DNA from 3 places in the Mesorhizobium sp. M7A.F.Ca.US.005.03.1.1 genome. Region 1 is predicted to be linked to each of the others. Evidence: riboswitches for the same ligand, from Rfam matches in the RefSeq annotation. Region 1 holds a riboswitch; each other region holds the start of a gene.
The links. Region 1 has a riboswitch for thiamine pyrophosphate ahead of EN990_RS32690 (YkoF family thiamine/hydroxymethylpyrimidine-binding protein). Riboswitches for the same ligand answer to the same signal wherever they lie in the genome.
Positions count from the first base shown of each region.

Region 2: linked by a shared signal. The riboswitch ahead of thiC (phosphomethylpyrimidine synthase ThiC) and the one ahead of EN990_RS32690 (YkoF family thiamine/hydroxymethylpyrimidine-binding protein) in region 1 are both predicted to bind thiamine pyrophosphate.
Region 3: linked by a shared signal. The riboswitch ahead of thiB (thiamine ABC transporter substrate binding subunit) and the one ahead of EN990_RS32690 (YkoF family thiamine/hydroxymethylpyrimidine-binding protein) in region 1 are both predicted to bind thiamine pyrophosphate.

Region 1 covers NZ_RZRO01000139.1:177-10,204, reverse strand. The annotation lists gene EN990_RS32725 (DUF982 domain-containing protein) at 1-187, opposite strand, end outside; gene EN990_RS32720 (hypothetical protein) at 272-529, shown strand; gene EN990_RS32715 (DUF3309 family protein) at 814-990, opposite strand; gene EN990_RS32710 (isoprenylcysteine carboxylmethyltransferase family protein) at 1,299-1,952, opposite strand; gene EN990_RS32705 (ABC transporter substrate-binding protein) at 2,167-3,189, opposite strand; gene EN990_RS32700 (ABC transporter ATP-binding protein) at 3,182-3,949, opposite strand; gene EN990_RS32695 (ABC transporter permease) at 3,946-4,707, opposite strand; gene EN990_RS32690 (YkoF family thiamine/hydroxymethylpyrimidine-binding protein) at 4,800-5,408, opposite strand; TPP riboswitch at 5,399-5,512, opposite strand; gene EN990_RS32685 (hypothetical protein) at 5,696-6,013, shown strand; gene msrA (peptide-methionine (S)-S-oxide reductase MsrA) at 6,083-6,601, opposite strand; gene EN990_RS32675 (glycosyltransferase family 39 protein) at 6,684-8,231, opposite strand; gene EN990_RS32670 (hypothetical protein) at 8,531-9,238, shown strand; gene EN990_RS32665 (hypothetical protein) at 9,324-9,638, opposite strand; partial or broken gene EN990_RS32660 (hypothetical protein) at 10,001-10,028, opposite strand, start outside.
Region 2 covers NZ_RZRO01000028.1:26,773-36,800, forward strand. The annotation lists gene EN990_RS14335 (IS5 family transposase) at 1-679, opposite strand, end outside; gene EN990_RS14340 (hypothetical protein) at 1,080-2,135, opposite strand; gene EN990_RS14345 (hypothetical protein) at 2,132-4,198, opposite strand; gene EN990_RS14350 (metallophosphoesterase) at 4,201-5,538, opposite strand; gene EN990_RS14355 (hypothetical protein) at 6,030-6,293, shown strand; TPP riboswitch at 6,611-6,727, shown strand; gene thiC (phosphomethylpyrimidine synthase ThiC) at 6,831-8,666, shown strand; gene thiO (glycine oxidase ThiO) at 8,663-9,664, shown strand; gene thiS (sulfur carrier protein ThiS) at 9,633-9,830, shown strand; gene EN990_RS14380 (thiazole synthase) at 9,832-10,028, shown strand, end outside.
Region 3 covers NZ_RZRO01000025.1:35,551-45,578, forward strand. The annotation lists gene EN990_RS13450 (amino acid ABC transporter permease) at 1-82, opposite strand, end outside; gene EN990_RS13455 (amino acid ABC transporter substrate-binding protein) at 209-982, opposite strand; gene EN990_RS13460 (RNA polymerase factor sigma-32) at 1,305-2,168, shown strand; gene EN990_RS13465 (M48 family metalloprotease) at 2,193-3,662, opposite strand; gene thiQ (thiamine ABC transporter ATP-binding protein) at 3,921-4,712, opposite strand; gene thiP (thiamine/thiamine pyrophosphate ABC transporter permease) at 4,705-6,330, opposite strand; gene thiB (thiamine ABC transporter substrate binding subunit) at 6,339-7,337, opposite strand; TPP riboswitch at 7,381-7,495, opposite strand; gene EN990_RS13485 (thiamine diphosphokinase) at 7,583-8,242, shown strand; gene EN990_RS13490 (ABC-F family ATP-binding cassette domain-containing protein) at 8,244-10,028, shown strand, end outside.

The DNA.
Region 1 (10,028 bases):
CTTCTTTCTTTCCCTCGAGCACGGCCAGACAGGCCTTGCGGGCAACCATATGCTTTTGCCCGGTCGCAACCGGCCAGCGGTTCAGCAGGATGTCGGCAGCCTGAGCGACCCGCTCCACGTTGAAGATCGAGTTTCGCGATCGGCCGAGCGCAATCCTGACCGGCTCATCGAAACGCTGATCTTGCACGATGCCACTCCCCAAAGTCGGCATTCATCGATTCGCGGCCTTCAACCCCGAGCAATGTGATAGGTTCTGCGCCAAAGGTGCAAGATGTCCGATTCCAGTGGCCAGAAAAATCCCAGGCTGATCGTCGTGGTCGCGTTCGATCGCGGTGAGGATGGCGAGTTGTTCCCAGCCTTTGGACCCGCCGACCAGCAGAGCGAGGATCGCGCCATACGCACCGCCAGGGCTCTGACGGCAAAGCATTCCGGCGTCATCGCCTGGAGCCGTGAGGCCGATCCGACGCTGGGCGAATATGGTCCGCCGAACACGCTCTTCGTCAGCGGTGACGTGCCTGACATGGAGTAGTCGACTGGCGCCAGTATCTGAACGCCTCGCCCATAGGGTTTGATGCGAGCCGGTTTTCCCTCGCCAGCAAGCAAAAGCCCGCTACGGTGAACCGGAGCGGGCCTTGGAGGAGGACAAGGGGTGGGACCCTCCCCTCTTGTTTCCACGGGGGGGGGTGTGGACCGCAATGACCATACGAAAGTTTTGCAGAGTGCAGGATCACAAGCCGGCTTGCCTGCATCACAATCCGGTGCACGCCGACATTGGGGCGCTCACGAGATTGCGATCAGTTGGCGATAACTCGGCTAGATGCGCCCGAGTACGACAAGCACGATGACAATGAGCAGCACGAGCCCAAGGCCGCCGCCGCCATAGGAGCCGGCGCCGTAGGATTGAACGTCGCAGCTGCGATGTTCAAAAGACGAGCGCTCCAAAGGCCTACCGTTCCGCGATTGTGGCGGGCATCGCGCGGAAGAAGTCACGCCAGCAACAGAACAGCCATCCAGGTGATGGCAACCAGAATTTAATTCCGGCACGCCTGTGGACCGCAGAAAGCCCACCAGTGTGGCGGGCTTTCCGATCGGCCGGAGATGGCGAGAAGCCGATTGCAGAAGCAATTACGCGAGGTAGTGAGTTTCAGCTTCACAGAGAGAATACTGAAATTGAAGTGTGGTATATATATCTCAAAATTTCTGAAATAATAAAGTTGTAATATTAGTTTGCACAAACAATGCGCAGGTCTATTGACGATCAACGTTGCCAGTGTGGTTGCTGCGCGCCGGGGCGCTTGTCAAACGACGCCGTAGAACAGCCTGTAGTGGACGCGCTTCATATAGTCCCGATACTCCGGCGTGACGGCCAGCAGCGCCTCTTCACGCAGGATGCGGTGCACCTGGAAGAAGGTGATCACCGCGTAGACAGCTAGATTGTAGAAGGAAAAGGCCGATAGCAGGAACAGGACATGGCCGGCAAGATAGCCGGCATAGATCGGATGCCGTACCAGGCGGTAGGCACCGCCTGTCATCACGCCGCGATTGCCCGGCAGAATGGCGAAAGAACGCCCCAGCGATATCTTTCCCCAGATCACGAACCCCAACGCCAGGGCCTGCAGCGGCGCCGCAACATGGACCGGGATGATGGCCACGCCCGGCTCCAGGTCGATGAAACCGACACCGAAGCTGGCGATCACGGAGACAACCACCGTGAGCGGGTTCCAGTCGCGAACCTTCGGCCGACGCGACAGAAGCAGCCAGGTAAAGGTCAGGATCTCGGAAATCGCCACCAGCGCCACATTGATGCGCGTCGGGTCGAGCATCAGGTGATACACGCCGCGGTAGACGAACATGCCCGCGAAGGCCAGCGCGCAGATCCGAAAGAAACCTTCGCGCAAATCCACCAGGATCTCACGCTTTCGGGCTGCGGACAGAATCGTGCCGTCACTCACGTGCGAAAGCGCCTCGCTTTTTGATATCAGCAATGCAAACACCCCAATGATCCCTCAGGGCGACCTTTGCACGCAACCATTGCCGGGCAGTTAATCAACAAGATCAGATCGGTCTTAAACTGGCTGTCGGGGAGCCAGGGCGCCACTTCCAGACGACCTGCTCCACGCGGTCGCCCAGAAAGACTGACGACCCATGTCATTTGGTTTTGCCAGACTAGCTCAGATAGTCGTTGCGGAAATAGCTCCCGAAATCCGGGCGTCGAGCAACCAGCTTGCCGTCGGAATCGCGCAAAATGCCGGAGGCGAAGAGATAGTCGCCAATCGCTTCCATCTTGGCCGGATCCATCGCCCCGATGGCCCCGCTTTGGCTGCGTAGATAATGGCCGTCGATCAATGCCTTCAGCGAGGCGTGGATCAGCGCCGGATTGGTCAAGGCATCCTTGTTTGCAGCGATCAGCAGGGTTGCCGCATCGTCGGGGTGGTCGACAGCGAACTGGTAGCCGCGTCGCGTCGCCTGAACGAAGTCGGCCGCAGGCTTGGGATTGGCCTGGAGATAGGCTTCGCTCGAAGAGATCAGCGTCGTGTGCTCGTCAGGCACGCCATAATCGGCATAGACGAAGCTGCGCTGTTTGACGCCCCTGAGTTCGGCTTCGACACCCTCCCAGGTCGAGACTTCGAGCGTGAAATCGACCGACCCATTGGCCAGCGCCTCATAGGCTGAGGTGCCGAGCGTCACCGTCTCGAAATTGCCCTTGCCGCCGTCGTGGCGGATGATGGTCGATATCAGCGCGTTTTCCCAGGCACTGCCGAAGCCGCCATAGATCAAGCCGTCGAGGCTTCTTGGGCTTTTGATCTCGTTGCGTGCCGCATTGAAGACCACGCGGCCTGTTTCGGATTGCACCACCGCATAGACGCCCTTCAGATCCGCCCCGGCGGTTCTCTGGGTGAACAGGCTGATGGTGCCGTTGATGCCGAAATCGGCGACGCGGTTTGCGACCAGCGTGCCCGCACCGGTATCGCTGTAGGGCAGGATGTCGACCTCGAGCCCGGCTTCGCGATAAAACCCTTTGTCGCGGGCGACGAACAGTCCGATGTGGTTGGTATTGACCGTCCAGTCGAGGGCGACGGTGACCTTTTGTGCCGCCGATTGTGCTCGAGCCCGACCCGTCCCGGCAATCAAGGGAAGGCCGGTGGCAAGGGTCAGCAACAAGGCCTGCCGACGCGTCAAGTCAGTCATGATCGTGTCCTTTGGATGGATTGGGGTTGAGGATGATGTCGAGGATTTCGGCCTCGAGCGCGCTTGCCTGGCGCGCGGCATCGCCGCCAAGGCTGCGCGGGCGCGGCAACGGCACCCTGATTTCACGCACGATGCGGGCCGGGCGCGCCGACAGCACATAGATGCGGTCGGACAGGAACACGGCTTCGCGCACGTCATGGGTGATCAAGAGCGCCGTCCAGCGATGATGCCGCCACATCTGTTCGAGCCAGCGCTGCATGGCGGTGCGGGTCAGCGCATCGAGCGCGCCGAACGGCTCGTCGAGCAGGAGCATGTCGCGCTCCTGCACCACGGTGCGCAGCAAGGCCGCGCGCTGGCGCATGCCGCCGGACAGCTGCGCGGGAAAATGCCGCTCGAAGCCGGCAAGCCCGAATTCGGCAAACAACGGCGCAACGCGCGCCCGCGCCGCCTGTCTCCTCATACCTTGCACTTCGAGCCCGAGCGTCGTGTTGTCGAGGATGCGCCGCCATGGCATCAGCGCGTCGCGCTGCGGCATGAAGGCGAAGTGCCTTCCGTGGTCGTCGAGCCGCGCGCCGTCGAACAACATCTCGCCCTCGCCATGCTCGGCGCCGGTCAGAAGCTGGAACAGCGTCGACTTGCCGGCACCCGAGGGTCCAAGGATCGAGACGAACTCACCAGCGCCGACGCTGAGCGAAATATCGGCCAGCACGTCGAGCCCACCGAACGCCTTGTGCACATGCCGCAGTTCGAGCCGGCTCATCGCCAGGCCCCCTTCCCGGCAGTTTCCCTGCCGGCTCGCTCCCAGGGCATGGCAAGACGCTGCAGCAACACGGTCAACCCGAACAGGACAAGGGTCAGCGCCGCGCTGACACCGACGGCGGCAAGAACCAGATCAGGACGGAAATTGTTCTTGGCATTGAGCATGTAGATGCCCAGTCCCTTTGCGGCACCGGCATACTCGGCGAAGATGGCGCCGACCACCGCATAGGTGATGGAGATCCTCAACCCGGCAAAGAAGTAAGGCAGCGCCGAAGGCAGTCGCGCGAGCAGGAAGATGCGCCAGCGCCCTGCCCCCATGGCGCGCAGCATTTGCCCGATCTCGGCCTCGGTCGCCTCATAGCCTTCGACCAATGCGACCAGCATCGGAAAGAAGGTGACCAGCGCCACCAGCATGATCTTGGGCGCCAGCCCGAAGCCGAACCACAGCACCACCAGCGGCGCGACCGCCACCAGCGGCAAGGTCTGGCTGACGATGAAGACGGGAAACAACGCACGCCGCAGCGGCTGGAAGAAGTCGACCAGCATCGACAGCACGAAGGCGGCGCTGAGCGAACAGGCAAAGCCAAGAAGCGTGGCACGGATGGTCGGAACGGCATTGTCGGCCAGCGCCTCGCGATTGAGCATCGCTTGCTCGAAGACGCGTGACGGCGCCGGCAGTATCGTGGCCCTGATGCCGGAATAGGCGGCATAAAGCTCCCACGCCATCAGGAGCAAACCGGCCGAGATCATGGCCGGCATTGCCTTGACGAGAAAGCTCGCGATCGGGCGCGAAGCGACTGATGATGAGACCACGGGAGATAACCTTTGACGGCCGCGAGAGCGGCGCGGCTTCAGACGGCCGACGGGCTGTTGGCCGAGACCGTGACGTCGAGGGTTACGTGGCCAGCGCCCGGTCCGAAACGGCAGAAAGCCTCGTCCAGCGCCGAAAAGATCGCACCGGCGTCACCGCGCAGTTTCGTGCAGAAATGCTTGGAGCGCTCATAGACGCCGGACTGCTTGAGAAAGTCTATGCAGCCGTAGATCTCGTCCATGTGGTCGTCTGTGCCCATCACATAGAGCGAGAACTGCGCCGCCGCCGGCTGGCCGGTGGCAGCAGCATTGCGCACCGCCGCGACGGCCGCATCTTTACGCGGGCCGAGTGGCCCGACGGGCCTGCCAAACGCATCGGAGCGGCAGATCGGATCATCCGGCTCGCCCGGGCAGCCGCGCGAGATGGTGGCCGACAACACGCAATGTTTGCCGCTGCGTGCCGCCGCCACGAAGAGGTCGCGCATGGCAGGAAACAGCACTTCGGGCGGCCCGACCAGCAAGGTCGAGATGTCGTCGGTCTCGATCCTGAGTTTGTCGCGCCAGGGATCGAGCGCACCGAGCGCGCCAAGGATGACACCGACGAAATCGTCGGTCATGGGATATAGGGAAATCTGTGCGCCTGAAAACATCGCCCGCCTCGCTCCGCTGGTATTACCCAGATCAGCTTCTAGGGTCTGTGGGCTTGCCGCCCCCGTCTCAGCCCCGACCGTACGGAGCACCCCTGTGGATGTGCGCCTTAAAGCATCATTCGAGTTGAAGGAAAAGCCGTTTTTTTATCGCACTGCGCCAAAAGCATTGCGCCAGGGCGGGAGCGGTTGGCTCTGCCGGCGCGAGAATTTATCGGGAACCTTCACCAGGCCGCGAGGTTGTCCCACCAGTCGCTACGCGACGAGTTCACAGACAATGGAGACAAACCATGTTCATGAAAATCCTCGCAGCTTCGGCGCTCACCATTGGCCTGGCGACATCGGCCATGGCGCAGAGCAATGGCACAAGCGGCACCGACGGATCCGGCGGCAGCGGCAAGTCGGTCACCGTCGACCCAAATACGCCGGCTTCGCCGAACACGGTAGACCCCGGCACGACCAACAGTACGACGGTAGCACCGGGCGCCACGAATTCAAACGCGGATGAAAATTGCCCTGCCCATCCGCAGGGCGCACAGCCCGATGCCAGTGGTACGTCGCCGGGCACCACCGCGCCGACAGTTAACGACAACCATTGCGGCAAGTAGGAATTGCAATGAAAAGAAGCCGCGGAGCGAGCGCTCCGCGGCTTCTCAAATCCTGTCGTATCAGTGTATCTACGGCACCGCTTTTTCCCGAACCGGCAGCTTCCACCCCGGCCTGACGAAGTGGCAGGTGTATCCGTTGGGATATTTCTCCAGATAGTCCTGATGCTCGGGCTCGGCTTCCCAGAAGGGGCCAACGGGTGCGACTTCGGTGACGACCTTGCCCGGCCACAGGCCCGAGGCATCGACATCGGCGATCGTGTCCTCGGCGATGCGCTTCTGTTCGTCGCTGGTGTAGTAGATAGCCGAGCGATAGCTCATCCCGACATCGTTGCCCTGACGGTTGCGGGTCGTCGGATCGTGGATCTGGAAGAAGCGTTCCAGCAGCGTGCGATAGCTTATGATGGCCGGATCGAAATTGATCTCGATGGCTTCGGCATGGCTGCCGTGGTCGCGGTAGGTGGCGTTGGGCACGTCGCCGCCGCTGTAGCCAACACGGGTGGAAATGACGCCGGGATAGCGCCGTATCAAATCCTGCATACCCCAGAAGCAGCCACCGGCAAGGACTGCGCGTTCGGTCGAAGTCGCCATATCACGTCTCCTCAAAGGCAAGTTTGTCTGGACATAGATGGGCATTGTCACCTGCTTCGTCCAGCGGACCGGCGGATCTGCTTCAGTTGCTCGGTCGGGCGAGGCCGTCGATAGCACCCGGCAACTGCCGCGCGCCAGGCGGAATGGCGGCGAAGCTGATCGCCACCGGCGGCGCCTTGAGCGACCAGTCGAAAAGAACGGTTTTGACCGGGATGTCGCCCACCCACGCCTGCAGATAAGATGGCACATCGCGCCCGGGCCAGACCAGCAATATGCCATGCTCGCGCAGCCGCTCCTTGGTGATCCAGGGGGCGTACTGCATGTTCAGTTCGGTGAAGATCGACGGCTTGTCATAGGCATTGAGGCCCGCCAGCGGCGCAATAAGGGCATGGCCGCCGACGATGTCGAGCCGATCGGGCGTCGCAGCGTGCCAGACAGCCTCTGCCTCATCCGAGATCTTTTGCGCCGGCCAGCAGACGGCGTCCATGCGCCCACGCAGATTGCATTTCGTCCAGCGGATGCCCGCATAGGCACCGGATATGCCGACAATGGAGATGAGCGCGCAGATCGCCAGCTTTCGCATCTCGATGGCGCCGAGGCGATGGCCCAGCAAGGCGAGCGCCACAACGCCAGCAAGATTGTACATCGGCGCGCCCCAGGCCTCGCCGGCGCCGGTGAACAGGGACGCCACCATGACGAGGATCGCCGGGCCAACCCCCATCCACAAGAGATAGACCAGCGTGCCGCGCCCGACGGGCTTTTGCGGCGCGGGCGAGCGCCGCAGCAGCCCTGATATCGCCAGCACCAGAAGAAAGCCGCCGAGCCCGGCCATCTGGACGCCGATATAATAAAAGCGGGAGCGATGGGCCACCACCCACTGATCGCGCCAGGCGGCATAGGTCAGCGGCAGGAAATCGACGCGGCAGAGTTCGGCGGCCAGTGGAGCGGCGACAGCGCCGAAAACCGCGAGCCCGAGCCATGGCCAGGGCGTGGCGAGCCGACTGCGTGCGCGTGTGTCCGACAGCAGCCAGATCGCCCCGAAAAGCAATAATAGGCCGGTGGAAAGCTTGGCATAGAGCCCGACGCTCGACACCAGCCCGAGCGCCAGCCACCAGCCCGGCCCACCACCACGGCCCGCACGCCACAACAGCCAGCAGATAGCGGCCCAGAAGGGCATCTGCGCGTAGTCATGATTGAACTGTGGGGTCGGCCAGCCGAAGAAATAGAGCGACGGCATCAGAAGCACGGCGGCCAGCGCGCGGGTTCGCCCGAGCATGTCGCGGGCCAGCAGATAGACTAGCACGAAAGTGGCCGAGATCGTTAGCTGAGCCACGAGATATTGCGGCCAGCGGAACGATCCGGTCAGAAGATGGCTGATCTCGAGCAGCCAGCCGGGAAGCTGTGGATGCTTGTAGGTCAACAGCACCCATTCGCGGCCCCACATGAAGCCTTCGACGACATCGTTGGGCGGTGACACGTCGACAAGCGCGGGCGCCACGGTCCAGCACAGGATCTGTGTCAGGCATAAAAGCGCTAGGCCGGCTTCTGGATAGCGCGTCAGCCCCTGCCAGATCGACGACTGCCGCCAGTCGCCTGGAACAGAACTGCCGACCGGCAGCCAACCGTTCATGGGTTCGTCGATTCGCGTCATGCGGTGGATAAATCACACCGGACGGTTTTTGGAACAGCCCAGAACTCGAAGCTTACGAAAATGTATACTTGGGTGACCATGGCAAAACCAAGATTGAGGCAGAGTTTCGCGCCACCATGCCGCCTCTCTCATCATCACATGCCAGCAGGACAACAATGGAACACGCCGTCCCGGAGCGCCCTGAACATGCCGGGCACGGCGCATCGGGCGTGATCGCGGCAGGCGTCGCCTACGCCTGACCGGTTCCCGTCCCCAAAAAAGCATCCAGGATTTGATAAATGCGCCACCACCATGCCATCATCCACTACCGTGCGCTCGATTTCTGGATGGCCCGTGCGGCCGTTCTCGTGATCATCTGCCTGCAGCTTCTGGTCATCAACAATCTCTCATTCGGGCCGCGCTGGCTAGCGCCCGCACTGGAGGCCGCTCTGCTGCTGCCCTTGTCGGTGGCCACCGCCTGGACACAGGCCGCCACCCGCAAGGCGGTCGAGGACCACGAGTGGCATGCGATCGGCCAGTTTCGGGTCATGATCCGCAGAACAGCCCTGACCATGACCGCCATCATCAGCATCATGAACTGCGGTTCGCTGGTCCTGCTGGTGCGTGCCTTGCTGGAGGGCCATGGCGGCAACAGCGGCACGACGCTGCTGATCGACGCACTCAACATCTGGGTCACCAACGTCATCGTCTTTGCCTTGTGGTTCTGGAGCACCGACCGCGGCGGCCCGCCGACCTGCGGCCTCGTCAAGCTTGCGCAGGCCGATTTCCTGTTCGCGCAGATGACGTTGAACGACCGTGACCTCCGAGATTGGCTGCCCGGTTTCGTCGATTATTTCTTCCTCGCCTTCACCAATGCGACAGCGTTTTCGCCCACCGATACCTTGCCCCTTTCCCAGCGCGCCAAGCTGCTGATGATGGCCGAGGCCATGATCTCGCTGCTGACCATCGCGCTGGTCGCGGCACGCGCGGTCAACATCCTCGCTTGATCGGCCCGACACGCGAAATAGCCCGCCCGGCGCACCGGAACGGGCTATTTTGGGTTGCCTTCGACAGTTGAAATGCAGCGCCGGACTAGTGGCGCTTGCCCAGCCTATAGCTGTTGCCGCCCAGCAGGTTCACGCCGAGCCCGCTCAGAACGCCACCGACGATGCCGGTCTTGTTGCCGTTTAGAATGCCTGAGACGACATTGCCGCTCAGGATGTTGTTGCCGCTGAGCACGTCGTTCAGCGCGGTGATCTTGCCAAGGTCGATGGACGGCGAAACATTGATCAGGCGGCTCGAATTGCCTCCCCAGCCGCCCGAACCTCCGCACCCACAACCTGCCTCGGCGGCTCCAACGGACGATGCAACTGCAACAGCGGCGAAAATAACAGTGAACTTGTTCATGAAAGCTACTCCCGTTTGATGATGGAGATGGCTTCCGTCTTCTGTGGTCTACCTCTTGCTTAACAATATATGAACACTTCATCCGCTCAAGTCTTTATCCAGTTTCGGTGCTTCAATCAAAAATTAACAATAATCATTATGCATAACCGACATGATTAACTTGCTTATCACAACGGACGATGACGAGACCGGTCAACTCGAATGCCGCTCAGCAATGGCCGATCGGAAATGCAAAAAGCCCGCCCCGGCGTGAGCCGAAGCGGGCAGCGGTCGGTCCTGGAAATGAGAGCCACGCCGCGCCAGGTCCACCTGTCTCGGTAATTCCGTCAGGCAGCAGCCAACAGACGACGCGGTGCCAACAGCTACTCCTCCACCCCCGGTTTGAATCTC
Region 2 (10,028 bases), on a different contig from region 1:
TCCGGCCGAGATAGGTCTTGAGCTTGCGTAGCGCCTTGTTGGCCCGCTTGAACTGCTTGGCGTGGGCATAGCGCTGGTGGCTGATCAGCGCCAGCTTGCCGACCCGCACATAACTCTGGCGCAAATGGAGACCCGTCCTCTTGGCCAGCCGCACCAGCCGTTCGCGTGCCCGATGGATGAGCTTGGCGTCGGTCGGGAACATGACGTTCTTCGGCTGCACGGTGGTGTCGACGATCACCTGGCGCGTGTCGGCCGGTTTCATCGCCCCGGTCTTGACCGCGAGGCTGAGGCTCTCCTGCAACAGCACCATAATCCGCTCCTCGCCCATACGGCTGCGCCAACGCGTCATCGAGGAGCGGTCGAACGGCAGCGTATGGCAAAAGAACGTCTCGCCGGTGAGATACTGGAAATAAGGGTTCTCCACCCAGCGCTCGCACAGCACCTCATCCGACAGGTTGAAGGTGTGCTTGAGGATCGCCAGCCCCGCCATCAGCCGGGTCGGCAGCGGCGGCATGCCGGGGCCGTCCGAATAGACGGCGCCGAAACGCTCCTCCAGCACCGGCCAGTCGATCGCCTGCGCCAGCCGCACCAGCTCGTGCTTCATGTTGATGATTTGGTCGAGCCGGGAGCGGAACAGGTCCTGCTCTCCCGTCTCGCGCTTCTCGCGTGGCCTGGACATTCGCTGTCCCCTCGATTCGCCGCCGCCGAACCGAGTGAATCACGCTCCGCGCCACAAGGGAATCGCAAAACCGAATTGCAGGAAAACAGCGTCCAAATACCGCTAATCCTGCAATTCCAAAGCCGCTATCCGCCTCAATCAACAGGCCAGATCAATGGCTTGCGGATAGTTCACGGCCGACTCACTATTTCTATGCTGAACAGTCTCGCCTGAGTATATGTTTTAGCTAGTCGCTAATTAGACGGAATTCTGCCAGTCTGCATTCCCCCCTGATCTGATGTAGAGCAGCTTCCAAGTGGGAATTAGCCCCCCATCGACCGGATCGGGCGACACGAACATGCGCTGAAGGCTTGGCGGAACGGCTACTGGGACCATGATGCTACTCGAATGCAAGATAGTGTCAGAACGTCCCGGGAAGGCTGCAGGCAGGGGATGTCAGGTCAATCAGCCTATAGATATGATACCGCCCATTCGCTGAGACTTCACGATGGGCATAGGAGGTGGGAATTCTTGCCTTGAGATGGACGCGGCTGTCGGAGCAGGCGAGCACGGCAGCAGCGATGGCCTGAACCTTCGGGCCGCTGACAAAAACGTTCACCACCGCACGCGAGCCGAACCCGTCGAGATACGTCTCGAAAGCATCGAGGTGGGCCATCAGCCCGAAAGCCTGGATGTCGCGAACTTCGCCATCTTCGAGCCGGTGGGTTTCACGTACCTTGGCCACCTGTTGATCGAGCAAAGCATCGATATGCGCATTCTTGTCGCTTCTTGGGACGAGGAGCGAGATCCGTTCCGGACTGACGATATCGATCAATCCGTAGAATACGTCGGCATCTCCTCCGATCCCCACGAGCAGGACTTTCTCTTCGCCCATTCCTCCGCTGCCTTGAAGATGAGGGACGGTGACGTATCGGTCCAAGCCGCTGGAAAAATCCTCTTTGCCGATCGCGTTCCCGTAGATACCTTCGGCGTACCCGAATTCGAGAGACTGAATCGACATTTTCTTGAATGCCACCGCAATCAGCCATTGGATGTAGATTCGCGGCATCGTCGAGCACTCGACGAAAACCTTCCGCAGGCTTCCTTCGTATGAGCCACATGAAGCGGCCATCTGAGTGAGCAGGTGATCGAGGAGATTGATGTTCTTCTGATACTCGATGGAAGGCTCGAGGGTGATCACAGTCACTTCGACGCCCCATCGGGTACCCATAGCGATGAGCTTTCGCCGGTTTTCTTCGACGGCTGGGACGTTCGCTTCCTTCAGAGCAAAGTCCAGAACCACGATCTTGCCGACCTTCAGGTCAAGATGGTTTTCGAACGCGGCGAAACGCGTTTCCCATCCAAGCGCGACGATCGCGATATCTGCCTCCATCGTTTCGCAGGTACCTGCATCTCTCGCCTTCTCGGTGACGGCCAGATGGCCGAAGACTCGATACTCGACAGTTGAAGCGGTCATTCGAGATCGCTCTCGAAAAGCGAGTGCTGGAATTCGGTCTTGAGTGCGGGCCGCGCGACGAGCTCCTTAAACACCGAGTCGGCCCAGTCTTCTGGGAGCCGATGCCTGGTAAAAAGCAGGTCGACCATCCGCGCCGCAGGGATTGTGTTGATTTCGTACGGGCCGCGATAGGAGAACCCGAAGTAAGGTGCAAATCGCCGATGCAATCTGATCATCATCTCCTTCGATGCGGGGTCGGCGCGGTCCACCTCAAAGTTGCCGGCGGCGGAGACCTCCCGGATAAACCCATCCCTTTCCGCCCGACGCAGGACCTCGTCCAGTTTTCCGCTGGGTTGCTCCAGTCGGTTCACCAGCGAGCGCATTTCCTTTAGATCAACCCTGAAAATGCCTCTCTCTGTCGTTCCTAGAGCATTTTCTTCGGCAAACTCTGTCTGGAGGCGAGCGGTCAGGTAACCCAACGCCCGCACCATGCGCACGCTCTCTTCTTCGTACGGATGTGAAAGCGCCTGAAGTCCATCAAGCTTCCGTTGAGAGGCGGCGTTCACAGCCTGTCTCTGCTGTTCGAGATGAATCTGTAAATCCGAGTTGATGAATTCCACCAGTTTTCGTGGATCACTGGAACTCGGAACACTGCGGCGGAAGATCTCTCCCATTATATCAAGGAAATCGCGTATACAGACGTCGCTCAATGATGTGATGATCTGGTGCCCTACGTACGGGTAGTCATGCAGACGCAGCATCTGGCACGCTTTCAGAAAAGCCCATCCCTGTTTCCGGGCGATCGACCTCTTCAGATTTGAAGCATCCGCCTTGCTCATGGGCCGGCGCTTAATTTCCGGGTTCATGAGCGCGAGCGCCAGCCCTTCGGCATAAGGGCGCGCTTTTCGATCAAGAAGGAATTGCTGCTGATCCGCCGTCCTCAAATTCACGGAGAGGAATTCACGTGCTGCATCAGCAAGTGCCACAAGCTCTTCTCTGCCCTCGGAATGACCCGATATGATAACCCGCTCGATGATGTCATTGACGGAAAGCCGCCCCAGCCGGTTTTTGAGCGAAAACGCGCTGAGCGCATCGTTGCGCTCGAGATCACTCCGCAGATGGTCAGGAAGCGCATAGTACAGCCGAAGCGACGACACGTTCTCGCACAGCGTGGCGAACTCCCTCGGATCGACTGAATCAAGATTCTCGACGTCCCGGTCAGCATTCGAGAGCGACTGGCCGGGTATGATCGTCCGGATCGTGTCGTAGAGGCCGCCGATGTAGGCGAGGACCCATTTCACGTTGCCGCGCGTCTTTCTCACCAAGGTGTTCAGGAACTGCTGTTGGAGCGGTGTCAGTGCTTCACAGTCGTCAATCAGTATCTTGAAGAAGGGCGCCCTGTCACCGGCGAAAGATGGGCCATTTAAAAGTGGAGTGATCGCGGTCGCGACCTTGTTAATGATCGCGCCAGGGTCTGTTGCTCTGAAGCCGGTCGCTCCGGCATCGGCGGCAAAGAAGAACGCGTTGAAGCATTCGTCGACGTACCGGGTTATCCCACCCCGCAGCTCATCGATGCTGAAGAAGTCGAGACGGGCAGGTTGGGGTATGAAGTGCAGCACTTCGCGATGCAGTGCCAGGGCGACGTCCCTATCTTCGGAGGCCCGGTATTTCAAGTGGCCGTCGCGTCTGAGCTGGCCGATGCTCTCGAGCAGGCGTTCGACTATCTTCAGCTCCAGATAGTGAGAGAAGATTACGAATTGCCGCGGGATCACGGCGGCCGTGTCGAAGCGTATCCGCTCCGGAATGAGGTTCAGAACGGCGTTGTCGATTAGGGGCGAGAATGTCTCATTGAGCTGGAAGAAGACGCCATACCAAGCGAGCTTGCCGACTTGGTCCGAGAGACTTTTGTCTTCAAGAATATGGACTGTGGAAAGCGAGCGAAGAATGCTGGTCTTGCCGCTGCCTCTCGTCCCTGCGACGAAGACCGGCTTGGCGGCGGCAGAAATCAACGCCGACTTCTGACTGAACCACAGTATCGGGCGGCTTTCGTACTCGATCCTGTTGGGGCCGAACGGATTCTCCATCGCTATTCGTCCCTTACCTTAATGCGCCAAGCCGAGTTTGCCTTGGTGAGGCCGTCTATCTCGATGAAGCGCGCCGCTTGGAGCATCAGAAGAGAGTCTTCCAGATCTAGCCCGAGCTCGGCGGAGGCAGCAATCTCAGTGATCTCGTCCCAGAAGAGTAACCCATTCCCGCGCCTGGTGGCATGGTCGCGCAGTCGGCGCAGCAGGTCAAACGTGTCGTTGTTCAGAAAGGCCTTGCCGTTGGACATGGTCGAAATAAAGCAATGTTCGCCTTCCATGACCGTCCCGTCGGCGACATTGGTGCGGTAGGGTATAAGTCGGATGCCGACGAGCTCTCCCTGATCGGTCGTGAAGAAGACGAGCTCATTGAAACCTGACTGTATCTCTGGTGCTGAGATGCAGATCAATTTGCCGTCCGGAAACCTTGGATCGTTGACGATCTCGACCGGATCAGCATGTATGTGTCCATGCAGGTAGACGATAGGCTTGTTGCCCTGCAGCAGCTGAGTTCTGACAAATCCGCTGTTGAGCATCTCCGCGTATGGCGTAATGCGCGGAGTCTTTTGTGGCAGCAGATTGTGATGGCCGATTATGATGCCGTAACGCATGTCGGGCTGCTGGAGCAATTCCTGTAGGCCTGCAAGCATCTCACGCGAGATGTATGGCGTGTCCATCTGACCGTAATACTCGTCGTCGGACGCCTCCTTGTCTGGATCGCTGGGAGGTGTCGCGGGCGAATGTCCCGAGATGTCCGGCGAGCCGAGATCTAGAGGCTCTGTAGAAGGACTGAGTGCCTCGAGACGATCACGAAGGAACGCGGGAAGGTTTTGAAGCTCCCAACTGCCTATCGCTGTGTTGACGAGGATGAAGTTTGCGCCTGCGGATCCTGTCGGAAGTCTGAAGTGCACGGGTTGGTCCACGGGAACGGTCTGCCAACCCAAGCGGGCGGCTAAACTCGCCATTTCGCTGAATTTCTCAGTCGGTCCAAGTTCGCGCGCGTCATCACGGTTCACATCGTGATTTCCCGGTACGAATATCAACGGAAGCGCCTTTGAACTGCGTCCCTGTGCGCGGCAGAGCAACGTGAAATGCTGGAATGCCGAAGCAATGAAGGTCTTGTCGCCACGGCTCGTGAAATCCCCCATGAAGGCGATCGAATCCAAGGGCTTCGAAGTCGTCAGCCGCCGAAGTTTCGTCAAGACGGCACGCAGCGAAGACGCGCGTAGCTTCTGCGTTATTTTCGGAGCGAACTTGCTATCCTTGGCATCGATGTTGCTAGAGGAAGGATGCCAGTCCGGATAGTGAATATCGCCTACTTGAAGGATTCGCACCCGCCGCATAACTCGCCCCCCTGCCGAGAGCCATAGACTAATCCGTTCGCTTTTGCCAAGCGCGAACGATCATCCGCAGTGTCCTTAACGAGGTAGCCTGCACTTTTCGAGAATTGCCACGGCGGCTATTTTTCGGCTGTGAAGCACACGAGACCCGTGACGTGAGACCCAGTTGCTCAATGCCCAGTTGCTCAATGAGCTTTCTTACGAATAAGGGAGAATTTCCGCGGCCGGACTATCTCTGAGCGAGCGTGCATGACTGCCAACGGAAGGTCTTGCACGCACCCTTGCGATCTTGAGCAATGGTCGCCATGACTTTCTTCTTGCAGGCTTTTGAGTGGCCCAGCCTGCGATCACCAGACCCCACCGATTCTAAAGAGCGTGGCAGATGGGATAGTCGAGGTTGCCCGTGCACAGTCACGCTCAGGGCTTGCGCCGCCCAGAGGACACGCTGAAAAGGCAGATTGGGGCGCAAGCACGCCATTCACGAGAGGTTCGACATGAAGACCATGCAAGAAAAAGACATTCCGGCATTCGTACAAGCAGTTGTGGACGCCGGCTGCAAAATTTGCGCGATTGGCAACTTGGGATACGTCTTTGGCGATGCTGATTTCACGCCAGCGCAACGGAGGGCCGTCGAGCCACAGCTGCGTAGGATTGCTGAAATCTACGGCGAACGCGATCATCTCATGAACGAGATAGCTGTATATCTGCGGTCGATCGGACGCCATGTCGAGGTTGAGCCGAAGACAGGTATTTCCTGATGGCCGTGATCGCGAGAAGCCGTCTTCCAACCTCTGAATCCTAAAGGAGGTGACCCCCAAGGCCGTTCGTCACCTTCGACCAGAATAACCACATCCGTGACCGCCTGAGCTACTTGGTCGATACGCGCACATGGCCAATACAGTTTCTCCATCCTTCACGAAGCGAATGAGGCTTTGGCCATTCAGCCCCGGTCTACGGGGCGTGACTTGTCCCCGATGCATGCGCGAGCTCTCCGCCCGGCTGGCCGCCGGTCGTCGCCACCGGCCGAAGGCGCCCGAATGCGCTTGACAAGATAGCGTCAGCCCGTTCAACCTAAGGCATTCACCAGGGGAGTCCCGGCAAGGGGCTGAGATACTGCTGGCTTTCGCGGCGCAGTGACCCGTTGAACCTGATCCAGTTCATACTGGCGTAGGGACGGTGCAAGCGCTTTGCGGGAGTTTACGCCCGAGGTCCTGTTGCAGCAGGTCTACAGAAGCGTCTTTTCATCCTTCCGGCACAGAACTGGGTCTCCAATGCATGAGCAAAGGAGCCTCACGATGAATGCCCTCACCCCCGCCGTATCGACGGGACCACTGCCCGCCTCGCGGAAAATCCACAAGCCCGGCGTCCTCTACCCGCAGATCAGGGTGCCGATGCGCGAGATTTCCGTCCATCCGACGGCCGGCGAACCGCCCGTCACCGTCTACGATCCGTCCGGCCCCTACACCGATCCATCAGTCGAAACCAGCATCGAAAAAGGCCTTGCCCGGCTTCGCCACGAATGGGTCACGGCGCGTGGCGATGTCGAAGCCTATGACGGCCGCCACGTCCGGCCGGAAGACAATGGATTCGCCACCGGCGAGCGCCTGACACCGGAATTTCCGATACGCAATCGGCCGCTCAAGGCCAAGCAGGGCAAGGCGGTGACCCAACTTGCCTATGCGCGCGCCGGCATCATCACGCCAGAAATGGAGTTCGTAGCCATCCGCGAGAATCTCGGCCGCGAGGTGATGCGCGGCAAGCTGCAACGCGACGGCGAAGCCTTCGGCGCGGCGATCCCAGATTTCGTCACACCCGAATTCGTGCGCGACGAGGTGGCGCGCGGGCGCGCAATCATTCCCGCCAACATCAATCATCCCGAGAGCGAGCCGATGATCATCGGTCGCAATTTTCTGGTCAAGATCAACGCCAACATCGGTAACTCGGCTGTCACATCGTCGATGGCCGAAGAGGTCGAAAAAATGGTCTGGGCTATCCGCTGGGGCGCGGACACGGTGATGGACCTGTCGACCGGCCGCAACATCCACAACATCCGCGACTGGATCGTGCGCAATGCGCCGGTGCCGATCGGTACGGTGCCGCTCTATCAGGCGCTGGAAAAGGTCAACGGCATCGCCGAGGATCTGAACTGGGAGGTCTACCGCGACACGCTGATCGAGCAGGCCGAGCAAGGCGTCGACTATTTCACCATCCACGCCGGCGTGCGGCTGCACTACATCCCGCTGACCGTCGACCGGGTCACGGGCATCGTCTCGCGCGGCGGCTCGATCATGGCCAAATGGTGCCTGCACCATCACCGGGAGAGCTTCCTCTACGAGCATTTCGAGGAGATCTGCGACATCGCCAGAGCCTATGACGTCTCCTTCTCGCTCGGCGACGGCCTTCGTCCCGGTTCAATCGCCGATGCGAACGACGCGGCGCAATTCGCCGAACTGGAAACACTTGGAGAACTCACCAAGATTGCCTGGGCAAAGGACTGCCAGGTGATGATCGAAGGCCCGGGCCATGTCCCCATGCACAAGATCAAGCAGAACATGGACAAGCAGCTCGCAGTGTGCGGTGAGGCGCCGTTCTACACGTTGGGGCCGCTGACGACCGACATCGCGCCGGGCTATGACCACATCACCTCAGGGATAGGTGCCGCCATGATAGGCTGGTTCGGCACCGCAATGCTTTGCTACGTCACGCCGAAAGAGCATCTCGGCCTTCCCGACCGCAACGACGTCAAGATTGGCGTGATCACCTACAAGATAGCCGCCCATGCAGCCGATCTGGCGAAGGGCCATCCGGCAGCGAAAACCAGGGATGATGCCCTTTCGCGCGCGCGCTTCGAGTTCCGCTGGGAGGACCAGTTCAACCTGTCGCTCGACCCCGAAACCGCACGGTCCTTCCACGACCAGACCTTGCCCAAGGAGGCGCACAAGCTGGCACATTTTTGTTCGATGTGCGGGCCGAAATTCTGCTCCATGCGCATTTCCCACGACATCCGTGCCGAGGCCCAGAAGGAAGGCATGGCGGCAATGGCGGCAAAATACCGGGAGGGCGGCGATCTCTACATGCAGGCGGACGAGACTGGCGTACCGGTCGTGCCAGAGGCTCCCAAACCATCATGAGGGTGCTCGTCAAAGGGGCCGGCGTTGCCGGCCTCACCGTCGCTTTCGAACTCGCCGCCCGCGGCGCGACGGTCACCGTCGCCGAGATGCGGCATGGCCTTGGTGGCAACGCGTCGTGGTTCGCCGGCGGCATGCTGGCGCCATGGTGCGAGCGCGAAAGCGCGGAGCAGCCGGTGCTGGATCTCGGACGCGATGCTGCCGACTGGTGGGATGCGGTGCTGTCGGGTCAGGTGACACGGGCCGGGACATTGGTCGTGGCCGCGCCGCGTGATGCCGGTGAGCTTGACCGGTTCGCCAGTCGCACGTCAGGGCATCGGCGCGTCGATGAAAACGAAATTGCGCTCCTGGAACCCGACCTCGCCGGCCGCTTCCGGCGTGGATTGCTCTTCCCCGACGAGGCTCACCTCGACCCACGCCCGGCGATGGCGGCACTTCATGACAAGCTTGCGACCATGGGTGTCAAATTCCACTTCGGCTGCGACGCCCGGCCTGTTTCGGGATTCGCCCGTCAGATAGACTGCATGGGAATGGCAGCGGCCGATGACAGGCTGCGCGGTGTTCGCGGCGAAATGCTGATCCTTCGCACGCCTGATGTCTCGCTGTCGCGGCCGGTCCGTTTGCTTCATCCACGCTTTCCGCTTTATGCCGTGCCGCGCACCGATCACCGTTTCATGATCGGAGCGACGATGATTGAAAGCCAGAGCGCCGGACCGGTGACGGCGCGTTCCATGATGGAGCTGCTGGGCGCCGCCCATGCCCTCCATCCGGCCTTTGGTGAGGCCGAGATCGTTGAAACCGGTGTGGGTGTCCGTCCGGCATTTCCCGACAATTTGCCACGCGTCGAAACAGACGGTGAGATCATCGCGATCAACGGTCTTTATCGTCACGGTTTTCTCCTCGCCCCCGCCATGGCGCGCCAGGCTGCCGACCTGGTTTTCAGTCAAGACAGAACCAAGGAGCATGCTCATGAAACTGATGGTCAACGGCGAGGCGCGTGAGATTGCCGCCACCACGCTGGCCGAGTTGCTTGCCGCGCTCGACTATGAGGGCGATTGGCTCGCCACCGCCGTCAACAGCGACCTCGTGCACAAAGCCAACCGCGCGGAGTTCCAGTTGAGCGACGGCGACCGGATCGAAATCCTCTCGCCCATGCAGGGCGGCTAGCATGTTGGAGCTTTATGGAACCGAGCTTTCGTCGCGCCTGCTTCTCGGCACGGCTCAGTATCCTTCGCCGGCCATCCTTGCCGATGCAGTCAAGGCATCGGGCACGTCGGTGGTGACCGTCTCGTTGCGGCGTGAGATGGCGGGCGGTAGGGCCGGCGAACAATTCTGGTCGTTGATCCGCTCGCTGGGCGCCAGAAC
Region 3 (10,028 bases), on a different contig from region 1:
GCGTCAGCGGCACGGTGAAGATCAGCGCCGCCCACAACAGCGAAGGCAGCGACTCCAGCATCAGTTGCAGCCAGTGCGGCACGTAAGACCCTCCAAATAAGTCGAGGCTTCGTCGAGGCGCGACATATCACGACAAAAGCGGCGGACCGTCAAAGACGACTCGCCGCTCGATATGTCCTGTGGGCCGCGGAGCGCCCCGCCTCATAGATTACTTCGAAACGTCCTGGCCGAAATAGGTGTCGGAGATTTTCTTATAGGTGCCGTCGGCCTTGATGTCGGCCAGCGCCTTGTTGATCGCCGCGACCAGCTCCGGATCGCCCTTGCGCACGATGACGCCGGAATAGTCGGCGTTTTCCTCTTGCGCGGCGATCTTCACATTGGCGTCGGGCTTGTGCTTCTTGAAGTCGAGGAACGACAGGCTGTCATTGATCGTGGCGTCGGCACGGCCTGTCAGAAGCAGCTGGATCGATTGGTCGAAGCCATCGGTGCCGACCAGCTCGGCGCCGTTCGTTTCGGCCAGCTTGCCGAAATTCGAGGTCAGCGACTGCGCCGACTTCTTGCCCTTGAGATCGGCAAAGGTCTTGATGTCTGTGTTGTCGCCGCGCACGATCAGCACCGCCTTGGAGGCGATGTAAGGATCGGAGAAGTCGTACTTGGCCTTGCGGGCATCGGTGATGCCGACCTCGTTGATGACGGCGTCATAGCGATTGGCGTCGAGGCCGGCGATCAGCCCGTCCCACTTGCCTTCGAGGAATTCGACCTTGACGCCGAGCTTGTCGGCGATCGCCTTGGCGATTTCGACGTCGAAGCCGACCAGTGCGCCCGAAGTGTCATGATAGGTGAATGGCGCATAAGTGCCTTCCGTGCCGACCTTGATGACCCCGGCCTGCTTGATCTGGTCGAGATTGGCGCCGGCATGGCCTGCGGTGACAGCCAAGGCCTGCAGCGTTCCGGCGATGATGAGCGACTTGAGCCATTTCATTTTTCTGTGATCCCGTCCTTGGCCGGCCGACCGGCATATTGTGAGCGCTGGAAACTGACAGATGCAAGCCGAAAAAATAAGGAACAGAATTCCAAAAACAACCAGTTTCTGAAATCGCATACTCAAACTGGCGCTTTCCAGCCGACACCAGAACTGTCGCGGATCATCCCCGGAGCCCGTCGGGCAACACAATCCCGCAGCCACGGTCGCGGAACCTTTCCCGCGCATGGCAGTTCTGGCTGTTCTAGGGCACGGCGCCGCCATTTCAACCCGGGCGCCAGCCAAGTTTGCAAAGTCATCCGCACCACCCAGGGAGCGCCTCATGATGGAAGACACGGCAGGACGGATCATGGTCCGCGCGGCAATGAAGGCTCCCTACCTCGAACGTGACGAAGAGCATCGGCTTGCATTGCTCTGGAAAGAGGACAACGACCAGAACGCGCTGCACAGCATCACCGTCGCGCATATGCGGCTGGTCATTTCCATGGCCTCCAAATTCCGCCATTACGGCCTGCCGCTCGGCGACCTGGTCCAGGAGGGTCATGTCGGGCTGCTCGAGGCCGCCGCCCGCTTCGAGCCGGAGCGCGAGGTGCGGTTCTCGACCTATGCGACATGGTGGATCCGGGCCTCGATGCAGGACTACATCCTGCGCAACTGGTCGATCGTGCGTGGCGGCACCAGCTCGGCGCAGAAGGCGCTGTTCTTCAACCTGCGACGCCTGCGCGCGCGGCTGGCGAATGGCGCCGAGCCACTGTCAAACGCAACGCTCTATCGCGAAGTATCGGAAGCACTCGGCGTCTCCGAAGCCGACGTGGCGATGATGGATTCGCGGCTGTCGGCTCCCGACTCCTCACTCAACATGCCGGTTGCCGACGATGCGGGTTCGACCGAGCGCATGGATTTCCTGGTCTCGGACGATCCGCTGCCCGACGAGATCGTCGGCGACAAGATCGATGTCGCGCGCCGCTCGCTCTGGCTGAGGGAGGCGCTTCGCGCGCTCAACGCACGGGAGTTGAGGATCATCGAGGAACGCCGGCTTAACGACGAGGGCGCGACGCTGGAAGCGCTCGGCGAAACCCTCGGCATCTCCAAGGAACGCGTCCGCCAGATCGAGGCTCGCGCCATGGAAAAGCTGAAGGTCGCGTTGGTGAAGCAGAATCCGGAGTTCATGGCGACTGCCGCGTGAACGGCGGCAGGCGTCCAGGGGCTCTTACTTGTCCGTGACGATCTTGACCTTGTCGCCGGCCGAAACCGCGGCACCAGGCGACAGCGCGTTGAGGACGCGGAACAGGTCGAGCTTACGGTCGACGCCGACCATCTGCGCCGAAAGCGAACCCATCGTCTGCCCAGGCTGGACAGTGACGACGCGGATGCGCAGCGGCTTCAGCGCCGCCTTTTCGGCGGCACTCAAGATCCGGAACGAGCCGCTGACCGAGCGGGCGATTGTGTCCAGCGACGTGCTGGCCGAAGGGGCCGCGGTCAGCAGCCGATAGACCTGGCCGCCGGCGCGGATCACCGCAATGTCGAACTGCCAGCCTTCGGCGCCGGCATGCGCGGTCGCTGCCTCGTTGCCGTTGATGGTTTCCTGCCTGACGCTGCTGTCGACGAGACCAGCCACCCAGCCGCTGCGGATATAGTCCGTCAGCGCCCGGTTCTTGTCGATCGACACGCCATCGAAACGGATCGCTATGTCGCCGGGGCCGGTGGCCGTCACCGCTGCCGCCGAATTGTCGATGATGAAGCCGTCCGGTACCGTGAACGAAACGCCAAGGCCCGGATGCAGGAAGGTTTCGCCGCGCACATAGCCTTCTTCCGGCGTGTCGCCATAGAGCAGGCCGTCTATGCCGGCGAGGAAGGAATCGCGGTCGCGCGTGCCGACGCCCGGCGCGCCGAACTGGCGGGCATGGCGCTGCGCCAGATCGATGCGCTGCGGCGTATTGGGGTGCGTGGCCAGGAAGTCGAGGCTGGCGTCGGTGGCGCCGCTGATCGAGCGGAAATCCGTGTAGGCCGACATTGATTGCAGGAAGCGGCCGGCGGCGAAAGGATCGTAGCCGGCCTCGCCGATCGACTTGATGCCGATGGCGTCGGCTTCCAGCTCCTGGTTGCGCGAGAATTGCGCGAGCCTCAGCTTGCCGCGGATCAACGCCGCCTTGGCGGTCGGGCTGTCGCCGAGCACATCGGAAACCACCTTGGTCGCCAGGCCTTCCTCTGCCTCGAGTTGCTGGCGCTGCAAGCCGTGATTGGCGGTGACGTGGCCCATCTCATGCGCGATGACAGCTGCAAGCTCGGCCGAATCATTGGCCAGCGCCAGGAGGCCGCGCGTGATGTAGAGATAGCCGCCCGGCAGCGCGAAGGCATTGACATTGGGCGAATTCAAAATGGTGATGCGATAGGTCTGTGTCGGGTTGGCGGACACCACCGTCAAACTACCGACCACCTTGGCGACCATGCGCTCGAGCTTGGGATCGGAATATTCGCCGCCATAGGTCGCCAGGATGCGCGGATGCTGCGCCCTGGCCAATTCGGCGAGCTTGTTGTTGGCGCCGACATTGTCCACCGTGATCGGCTTGTCGGAAGGCTGGAAGCCGGATTCCTGAACCTCCGGCGGCGTGAACATCTGGCAGCTTGCCAACGCCACGGCAAAGCCGGCCAGCGCGAGGAAGCGCGCCAGCGGTTTCATTCCCAATGTGTTAGCGCCGATCGCCAGAACGGCTTCCTTTCGGGTCCCGGCACATGACATTGAAAATCGGGGACGATCTTCAGAATGCTCACGTGCCATATCTCAAACTGCTGCAGTATCCGCGGCCCATCCCAGGGGCGGGCGCCGGATACTGCAGGCAAATCACGGCCTGTGCCGGACCGGTAGGGCGGACCTAGCCACACTCCCCCGGTCATGGCAAGCAAACGCCACATCGCCTGGAGCCGGTTTGACCGTAAATTATGTCCGCTTCCGGGCAACATCGCGTGATGTGGAATATCCGGCACCCGCGCCGATATAGCGCCGGAACGCCTCCGGACCAGCCCCGGCAAAGAAATCATCAGCCTTGCCGGTCGCAGCGACCAACCCATTGTCGACAAACACCATATGCTCGCCGATGCGGCGTGCATCCTCCGGCTGGTGGGTGACGAACAGCACTGTCATGGCGCGTTCGGCATGAACGGCGGCAACCAGATCCAGCATCTCGTCGCGCAAAGCCGGTCCGAGCGAAGCGAAGGGCTCGTCGAGCAGCAACACCGGTCGGTCGCGCACCAGCACGCGGGCCAGGGCGACGCGCTGGCGTTCGCCCCCGGAGAGCTCGCGCGGCAGGCGTTTCTCCTTGCCCGCAAGACCGGTGCGCGCAAGCGCCTCGGCGACCGCAGCGCGGTCCGCCTCGGTCAGCCGCAGGGATGGCGAGCGGCCGAGCCCGACATTCTGCTCGACGGAAAGATGCGCGAAGAGATTGTTCTCCTGGAACACCATCGACACCGGCCGCGCCGAGGCCGGCTCGGCGCTGACATCGACACCGCCGACCAGCACGCGGCCCGACCGTGGGGTCTCGAAGCCGGCGACCAGATTGAGCAGTGTCGACTTGCCCGAACCGCTCGGCCCCATGATGGCGGTGATCGTCGCCGCGGCAAACTCGACATCGAAAACAAGCGGCGCCTCGCCATAGCTGCCATAGCTGAACGACACTTTGTCCAGCCGCACCGGCGCGCCCTTCGCGAGCCCGTTGGCCGCCTTTTCACGCATCACGGACCTCCTCCCTTCCCAGCCAGTGCGCCGCCACGATCAACGCGAGACAGACGAGGCCGAGCAGCAGTGCGAGGCCGGCGGCATCCTCGGTGCGGTAGCTGCCCATCCGAGCCAGAAGAAGGTAGGGCAATGTCTGCACGGAATCACTGCCGAACAAGGCAATGACACCGAGATCGCCGAGCGACAGCGCCATGGCGAAAGCGAAGGCCGTGGCGAGCGGTCGCCGCAGCGACGGCCAGTCGACCAGCATCAGCCGGTTCCAGCCCGCAATGCCGAGCTGTGCACAGAGCCGTTCGTGACGCTCGCTCGCTGCATCATAGGCGGGACGCACGGCGCGGAGCGCAAACGGCATCGCCATCACCGCGTTGACGGTGACGACCATGACCGGGGCGAGGGCGAAGACATCGCCGACAAGGCGCAACAACAGGAACCAGCCGGCGCCGACGACGATCGGCGGCACGACCAGGACAAAGCCGGCGCCGGTATCGGCGGCATGTTCGAGCAGTGTCTTGCGGCCAGTCCGGCTGTTCAGCGCCAGTGCCCGCCGCGCCATGGTCAGCGCCAGCGACAGCATCACCGAAAGCAGCGCCGACAGGAAGGCGAGCGCCGCGCTGGTCAGCGTTGCCTGCCGGACAGTGGCCTCGCCGGCCAAGCGGGCGAGATCGGCACTCAATCCGGCCATCACGGTTGCCGCCATCGGCCCGACGACGAACAGCAGCGCCAGGACGATGAGTAGCGCGTTCAACCAGGTCTCGCTCCGATTGACCGAAAGATGGCGGCGTTGCGCGACCGGCAAATTGGTGTCGCCGACCACATTGGCGCCTAGCCGCGTCAGTGCCAGCACCACGATAAAGGTCAAGGCGATCTGCAGCAGCGTCAGTGTAACGGCCCGCGTGGGATCGAAATCGAAGCGCAGCGCCTGGTAGATGCCGACCTCAAGCGTCGTCGCGGCCGGCCCGCCGCCGAGCGTCAGCACGATCGTGAAGGATGTGATGCAGAGCATGAACACAAGCCCGGCGACGCCGGGCAGTGCGGCGCGCAGCGTTGGCCATTCGATCAGCCGGAACGCCGGCCGCGCCGCCATGCCGAGTTGGCTCGCCAGCCGCCATTGGTCGGCCGGTATGGTCTGCAGCGCCTCGAGGAACAGCCGCGTCGCCAGCGGCAGGTTGAAGAAGACATGGGCGACGAGAATGCCGGACAGGCCATAGATGCCCGGCCAGCTTCCGCCGCCGATAACGGCAAGCACGCCGGCGAAATAGCCGGCACGGCCATAAAGCGCCAGGATGCCGAGCGCTGCAACGATGGCCGGCAGCGCCAATGGCACGGCGAAGATCTGCAGGATGAAGGCGCGGCCGAAGAAACGTGGATGCCGCGACAGAGCGCGCGCCACAAACAGCCCCGGGATGACCGAAAGCAGCGTCGACAGGACCGCTTGCCAGAGCGTGAAGCGAATGACGCGAAGCAGATAGGGATCGAAGGCTGCCCAGGCGCCCGAGAAATCATGGGCGCCCTCGAAAAGCAGGCCAGCAAACGCGCCGCCGATCAGCAGCGCGATTGCAGCGAGCGCGACAATGCCGGCACTGACGCGGGAATCCGTGGAATGCGCCGGCGCCATCGCGCTGCCTATTTGCTCATCGCCGCCAGCCATTCATCGACCCAGGCCTTGCGGTTGGCGGCGACCTCTTGCGGGCTGAACAGCAAGGTCTTCGTCGGCTTGACCAGTTTGTCGAAGGCCGGATTGAGCGGCTTGTCGGTCTTGCCTGCCGGGAACATCCAGTTGGTCTCGGGGATGGCATCCTGGAATTTCGGCCCGGTCATGAAGGCCATGAACTTGGCCGCCAGCGGATTCTTGGCTCCTGTCGTGGTGATACCCGCCACCTCGATCTGCAGATACTCGCCCTCCTCGAAGGAGGCCGCTTGGTAGCGCTCCGTGTTCTCGGCGACCATGTGGTAGGCTGGCGACGTCGTGTAGGACAGCACCATCGGCGCCTCGCCCTTGGTGAACAGCCCATAGGCCTCGCTCCAGCCCGGCGTCACGGTCAGCACCTTGGCCTTGAGCTTGGCCCAGGCCTCGGGTGCCTTGTCGCCATAGACCGACTTGACCCAAAGAAGCAGGCCGAGGCCTGGCGTCGAGGTGCGCGGGTCCTGGATGACGATCTTGTCGTTGGCACTGCCTTCGATCAGCTCCTTCAGGCTCTTCGGCGGCGTCTTCATCTTCTGCGTGTCGTAGACGACAGCGAAATAGCCGTAGTCGAAGGGGACAAACGTGTCGTCGCTCCAGCCGCCCGGCACACTGACATCCGTCACCGCGCCATGCGGCGCGAACAAGCCTGACGCCTTGGCATCGGCGGTGAGATTGGTATCCAGGCCAAGCACGATATCGGCCTTGGTCGATGTGCCTTCCAATCTGACGCGGTTGAGCAGCGCGACGCCATCGGCGACCGAGACGAAGTCGACGTCGCAGCCGCATTCGGCCTCGAACTCCTTCTTCACCACGGGACCCGGACCCCAGTCGGCGGTGAAACTCTCATAGGTGTAGACGGTGAGCTTGTCCTTGGCCAAGGCGGGCCCGGACAAGGCCACGACCGTTGCTGAAACAAGAGCATATAAAAGCGTGCGCATCGGCGCCTCCTTCGTTCGAATTGAAAGGAATTGAGGCGTCGGACTGTCCGAAACGTCTAATCCCTCCGCCGGTACAAACCGGATCAGGTTCAGCGGGTTGGCGAGACTGCCTCTCAGCCGGTCCGCGAAGATCGCGTCCGGCACCCCGTTAGAGCGTTTCGACACATAGGCCGGGCCGATCCGCCATGCAAGCGGGAGTTTGCCGCCTTCCGTTTCCCGTGCCGGGCTGGTAAGGGCCACACGATATGAGCACATTCACCATCCTGCTTGGCGGCGATCTCATCCGTACGCCACGGCTCGACCGTCAGGTCAAAGGCTCCCGCGTCATCGCCGCCGACGCCGGCATCGGTCATGCGCGGTTGCTGGGTCTCGTGCCGGAGCTGTGGGTGGGTGATTTCGATTCGGTGCCGGCCAACCTGCCGGACGATCTCGCTTCCGTGCCGCGTCGGACCTTCCCGGCGGAAAAGGACCAGACCGATGGCGAACTTGCCGTCGCCGCGGCACTGGAGCGCGGCGCGACCCGCCTGGTGCTGGCCGGCGCCTTTGGCGGCAAGCGCGCCGACCACGCTTTTCTGCATCTGTCGCTCGCCCTGCGGCTGGCGGAGGCGGGAACGGACGTGCTTTTGACCAGCGGCGCTCAGGAAGGCATCCCCCTGCTGCGCGGAACGGCCGGCTTCGACTATGCCGACGGCACGCTGTTTTCGGTGCTCGGCTTTTCCGAGCTCGACGGCCTGACCGTCACCGGCGCCAAATGGCCGCTCGCTCACGTCAAGGTGGCGTTCGGTTCGTCGCTGACCATTTCCAACGAGGTCAAGTCCGACAAGACCGGGGGCCGCCTCGAAATCGCGCTCGGCCATGGCCGCGCGATGCTGCTCGCTCATCCCTATCCCTTACCTGAAAGCTGACATGGCCCCGCCCCTTCTCAACCTCGACGGGATAAAACTGACCTTCGGCGGCACGCCGCTGCTCGATGGCGCCGCCTTGACGGCTTCGGCCGGCGACAAGATCGCGCTGGTCGGCCGCAACGGGTCCGGCAAGTCGACCCTGCTGAAGATCGCCGCCGGCCTGATCGAGCCGCAGGACGGCGAAGTGTTCCGCCAGCCTTCGGCGACCGTCCGCTATCTGCCGCAGATGCCCGACATGGAAGGTTTTGCCACTGTCCGCGCCTATGTCGAGGCCGGGCTTGGCCCCGCCGACGATCCCTACCGCGCCAGCTATCTGATGGAGCATCTCGGCCTGTCGGGTGAGGAACGTCCGAACGACCTGTCGGGCGGGGAGGCGAGGCGCGCCGCCCTTGCCCGCGTCATGGCGCCGGAGCCCGATATCCTGCTGCTCGATGAGCCGACCAACCATCTCGACCTCTCGGTCATCGAATGGCTGGAAGAAGAACTCATCCGCACCTCCTCGGCGCTGATCGTCATCTCGCACGACCGCCGCTTCCTCGAACGCGTGTCGCGCGCCACGGTCTGGCTCGATCGCGGCCAGACCCGCAGGCTGGACAAGGGCTTCGGCCATTTCGAGGAATGGCGCGACCTGGTTCTGGAGGAAGAAGAACGCGAGCAGCACAAGCTCGGTCGCCAGATCGTTCGCGAAGAGCATTGGCTGCGCTACGGCGTGACGGCGCGGCGCAAGCGCAACATGCGCCGGCTCGGCGAGTTGCAGACCATGCGTCAGCGTTTTCGCGGTCATCGCGGGGCCGAAGGGTCGGCGATCATGGTGGCGAGCGACGCCACCGAGTCCGGCAAGCTGGTGATCGAGGCGAAAAACATCGAAAAGAGCTTTGGCGATCTCACCGTGGTCAAGGCGTTTTCGACCCGCATCCAGCGCGGCGATCGCGTTGGCCTGGTCGGGCCGAACGGCGCCGGCAAGACCACGCTCTTGAAGATGCTGACCGGCGAGATGAAGCCGGACGCAGGTTCGGTGCGGCTCGGCACCAATCTGGAGATCGCAACGCTCGACCAGAAGCGCGAGGCGGTCGACCCGCAGGAGACGCTGGCACAATATCTCACCGATGGGCGCGGCGAAAACCTCGTCATCAATGGCGAGCAGCGCCACGTGGTCTCCTACATGAAGGATTTCCTGTTCAAGCCGGAGCAGGCGCGCACGCCGGTGCGCGAGTTGTCCGGCGGCGAGCGGGCGCGGCTCCTGCTGGCGCGCGTGCTGGCGCGGCCCGCAAACCTTCTGGTGCTCGATGAGCCGACCAACGATCTCGACATGGAGACGCTTGAACTGCTGCAGGAACTGGTCGCCGGTTTCGCCGGCACCGTCATCCTGGTCAGCCACGACCGCGATTTCCTCGACCGCACCGTGACCAGCCTGATCGCGCCGGATGGTGAAGGCCGCTGGATCGAATATGCCGGCGGCTACTCCGACATGTTGGCGCAGCGCGGCGGCACGAAGCTGGACGACCGCAAGGCGCGGGCGAGAGCCGAAAATGGCGAGGCGCCCGCGTCAGGCAAGAGCGAAGCCGCCGCGCCAAAAGTGCCGGCGAAGAAACTGTCGTTCAAGCAGAAATTCGCACTGGAATCCCTGCCGAAGAAAATCGAAGCTGTGATGGCCTCTATCTCGCGGCTGGAGAACAACATCGCCGATCCGGCCTATTACGAGCGCGATCCGGCCTCGTTCCAGAAAACCATCGCCGCCCTCGACAAGGAGCGCGCCACGCTGGCCGCGCTCGAGGAAGAATGGCTG